DNA from 2 places in the Luteococcus sp. Sow4_B9 genome. Region 2 is predicted to be linked to the other one. Evidence: predicted binding sites of a transcription regulator. Region 2 holds the regulator's gene; the other holds the start of a gene.
What was found. Region 2 encodes LexA, which represses DNA repair genes until DNA is damaged. Its sites were predicted from a motif close to TCGAACANNTGTTCGA; they were not measured.
Positions count from the first base shown of each region.

Region 1: a site for LexA is predicted at 976-991, ahead of ACTQ49_RS04035 (DUF6504 family protein). Genes of this name have one in related genera too.

Region 1 is NZ_JBQKKT010000004.1:66,252-68,451, forward strand. Features, by position in the region: gene ACTQ49_RS04030 (DNA polymerase III subunit alpha) at 1-486, opposite strand, end outside; gene ACTQ49_RS04035 (DUF6504 family protein) at 486-896, opposite strand; gene ACTQ49_RS04040 (hypothetical protein) at 1,089-2,000, shown strand; gene ACTQ49_RS04045 (hypothetical protein) at 2,000-2,200, shown strand, end outside.
Region 2 is NZ_JBQKKT010000001.1:24,633-26,832, forward strand. Features, by position in the region: gene ACTQ49_RS00100 (ATP-dependent DNA helicase) at 1-690, shown strand, start outside; gene lexA (transcriptional repressor LexA) at 731-1,537, opposite strand; gene ACTQ49_RS00110 (hypothetical protein) at 1,832-2,200, shown strand, end outside.

The DNA of each region.
Region 1 (2,200 bases), on a different contig from region 2:
ATGGTGCCCGAACGGTGAATCCGCCCCCAGCGTCACCACCAGTTCCCCGGCACCGGCATGACTGGCGATCAGCTCCGGGGAGCAGACGGGTTTGCCCCGCTCTCCCGCCAGATGGGTCTGGGAGGTGAGCCGACAGAGCTCTGCCCATCCCTGTCGCGAGGTGGCGGTCACCACCACGCGCGGAAGCCGGGGATCGCGGATCTCGCCGCCCCGCGCAGCCGTTCGACGAGGAGGCCGGGGACCGTCCGACGAGGTCCCACCCGACCCGTGGGGAATGGCCAGGTCCACCCCGACCACCGGGGCGATCCCAGTGCGCAGACATGCCTTCGCGAAGCGGATCGCGCCATAGAGACCATCGCGGTCCGTCAGGGCCAGCGTGTCCATTCCATGGGCAGCCGCGGTGGCCACCAGCTCGCCCGGATGGCTGGCGCCGTACTGCAGGGAATAGCCGGAGGCCACCCGCAGGTGCACGAAGGGGTCTCCCATCAGTCCAGCACCGCCCTCAGCCGCCAGCTGCCATCCCCCCAGCTGTGGTCCAGTTCGTAGATTCCGCGGCTGGCCTCACGACCATTGGCAGCTTCAACCCGCCACACCTCTCGCTCCCCCAGGAGATCGCCGACGGGCTCTGCCACCCCACCGGACGACGCCGACCACGCCCCCGCATCACCCAGCTCCACATCACCCAGCTCCACATCACCCAGCTCCACATCACCCAGCTCCACATCACCTCGGGCCGCCCGAGCTCCCGGCGACTCCCACCACGGGCTGGACTCGATCCACCGCGAGTGCACGTCCAGCACTCGCCAGACCTTGTTCCGCCACAGGAAGAGACTGGGCCCCTCCACCTCGTCGACGCGGCCCGTCCGCACCTCGATCGCCTCGTCACACCTGCGCACAGCCGCCTCCGTCCACCCGTGAACCAGCGCTTCCGCAGCCCGGTTCCTCCACGAGAAGGTGCCTCACACGAAACACCATTCGAACCTGTGTTCGATCACTGTGAACTATAGATCGGGGTTCCGACAAAACGTCAACTGGCCACCATCACGGACCGCCGACATCTCATTGCCCCAATGGGCCATGATGGAGACATGCCGACACCGGACCACCGCAGCTCGCTGGATGCCAGGACCGCCTTCACCATCGTGCTCTCCGACGCGATCGCACAGCGCAACCTGACCCTGGAGCGCATCAGCCAGCATCTGAAGGCCGCGGGCACTCCGGTATCCATCGCCACCCTCAGCTACTGGCAGACCGGCCGGTCCCTGCCCACCCGGGCCAGATCGATCCGTGTACTGCAGGAGCTGGAGACGATCCTGCGAGTTCCTCGCGGTCACCTCACCGGCGCACTTCCCACCGATGCCATCAGCCGCTGGGACCCGATCACAGCCCTCCCCCACAACGAACAGGCCGCCAGTCTCCTCAAGGCGCTGGACTTTCCCACCGAGCCATCCTTCACCAACCAGCTCATCCATGACAGCGTGGCGTTCTCCGCGAGGGACCACCGTCAGGAGGAGACGACACGTCATCTCCTGCGGGCCGACCGCGCCGGACTTCGTCGCCTCCCCCTCCTGCTGGCCCAGGACGTGGACTCACAGGAGACGCCGCTGGTGGAGGGGATGATGGGGTGCGAACTCGGAGAGGTGGTCCAGCTGGACCAGATCGGCCTCATGCTGGCCGAGGTCCTCTTCCCCCATCCCCTCGAACGTGGTGAACTGGCCATGCTCGAATACCGGGTCAGCTGGAACATCGAGGACGAGACACGGTTCGGCTCTTCCCGAGCCCTGGCCACCACGATCCCCTTCCTGGTGCTCGACGTCACCTTCACCGACGAGACCCCCAGCCGCGTCTGGTACGCCAGCTCCCAGGGCCCTGACCAGGGCAATGGCCCCGACGAGTCACCCTCCGGCGAGGAGGTCACCGCGTTGGAGCCGGGTCCCTTTGCCCAGATGGCCCTGTCCAACGGCAATCCAGGCCTGCACCGGTTGAGATGGGAGTTCTGATGCAACCGACCCCGGAATGGGAGGCGAGCTTCGCCACGACGCTGGCCCGTGCCGTCTCCCGTCGTGGCCTGACGCTCGACCGACTCAGCGTCCGGCTGCGCTCCATGGGGACCCCGGTCTCCATCGCCACCCTGAGCTACTGGCAGACGGGCCGCTCCGCCCCCACCCGGACTCGATCCCTGCGAGCCATCGAGAACCTG
Region 2 (2,200 bases):
CCGGACAATCCGCTCGCGTGGCGAGGGCTCGATGTGGGCACGCCATTCGACTACCAGCGTCAGGGGATCCTGTACTGCGCAACCCACCTCCCCAATCCCCGGCGCGAGGGAATCACTCCCGAGGCACTCGACGAGATTGCCGAACTGGTCTGGGGAGCTGGCGGTCGAACGCTGGGGCTGTTCGCGTCCCAGAAGGCTGCCGAGACGGCAGCTCGGCACGTGCGTCAGCAACTTCCCAAGATGACGATCCTGTGCCAGGGCGACGCGCAGCTCTCGGAGCTGACCAGACAGTTCATCGCAGAACCCGAGGTGAGTCTGTTTGGCACTGTCTCGCTGTGGCAGGGCGTCGATGTTCCGGGGGAGACCTGTGAGTTGGTGATCATCGACAAGATCCCCTTTCCCCGGCCTGATGACCCCCTGATGCAGGCGCGGCAGAAGGCAGTGGCGGAGGCCGGCGGAAATGGATTCATGGCGGTGCCGGCGACCCATGCGGGGCTGCTGATGGCCCAAGGGGCGGGCCGGTTGATCCGACGGGTGAGCGACCGAGGGGTTGTGGCCGTGCTTGACCCGCGACTGGTCACCGCGCGCTACGGGTCCTTCCTGCGGGCATCGATGCCGGACTTCTGGATGACTCGCGATCGTGAGGTGGCGGTACAAGCCCTGCGCCGTCTGGGGGAGGCCCGCGGCTGAGGGTGATCGGCCGCGAGACATCCGCCATGGGCGGACCGCGTCAGATGCGACGCATGACTGCGACCACCTTGCCCAGGATGCTGGCGTGGTTGCCGTCGATGGGGGAGTAGGCCTCATTGTGGGGCAGGAGCCACACCTGCCCGGGCTTCTTCTGCAGGGTCTTCACGGTCGCCTCGTCATCGAGCAGTGCCGCCACGATGTCTCCATTGTCCGCATCGGGCTGCTGGCGCACCACGACCCAGTCCCCGTCGCAGATGGCTGCGTCCACCATCGAGTCCCCATGCACCTCGAGCATGAAGGTCGTGCCGCTGCCCACGAGCTGCTGGGGGAGGGCGAAGACCTCCTCGACATGCTCCTCGGCCAGGATTGGGCCGCCTGCTGCGATCCGACCAACCATCGGGACGTTCACCGCACTCGGGAAGGCGTCATTGATCCCAGTGGTGTCAAAGGCGCCCTCCGACGCAGCTGCAGGGGTCGGCTTCGGCTGCATCGAGGGGGGTAGATGGATCTCCATGGCGCGTGGCTGGCCGGGGGTCCGGCTGATGAACCCCTTGATCTCCAACTGCTTCAGCTGGTGGGCCACGCTCGACGAGCTGGCGAGGCCAGCGGTGTCCCCGATCTCTCGAATGCTCGGGGGGTAGCCACGTTGTGCCGTTGTGTCGCGGATGATCTCGAGCACACGCCGCTGACGAGGGGTGAGTCCGTCGACGTCGGCAGGGCCGTCGGGCAGTGCCTTGGGGCGTCCGGGACCGGACAGCTCGCGCCTGACGTCCTCGTCCGAGGGTCGTCCGACCGGTCGGCGCGTCGATCGACGCGGCGTGCTCTGCTTCTTCTCCCCAGTGGCCATGGAAGAAGAATAGTTGGCGCAGGCGCCGCAATCAAACATCTGTTCGAAGTTGCTGTGGGTGTGGGCAGTGATGGGTCGCCGAAGCGACTGGGGGATTGTGGTCGAGCGCACCCCGGGAGCGAAAACTGTCAGAGGCTGCTGGTTGGCTCATGAGTGCTCGAACGATGCCGAGGATCGATCTCATTAGAACAGGGGTTTGATTCAAGTGTTCGGACGGGCTACCTTAGATCCATCGAACATCTGTTCGAGGCGCGGATGGCGTCTCGGGCGGTTCGCCAAGACAGAGGAGCACTCATGAACGCAACGTTGACCAAGGTTGGCACCGTCACCCCGGTGAAGCACCGTCGGCGCGGGCGCAACCAGCTGCGTGGGCCCATCGCCCATCCGCAGCGAGTGGTGTCTCCGGGAGGGCGTCCGGTGGGGGTTCCGGTGCCCACGGGAGTGGGGCTTCCTGTTGAAGGATTCCCCAAGCCCCACCGCGGTGGTGGAGTGCACGCTGCGCAGGGCGGGGTGCGGCTGACGGATCGGGGGGTCGCCGTGGTCGTGGCTCTGCTGGCGGCGATTGCCCTGGCTGCCGTCGTGATCGGTGTGTCGCAATTCCTGTCGATCAGCAATGCGCCGATCCAGGACGATGCGCCATCCGGTGCGGTCGTCTCCTCTCAG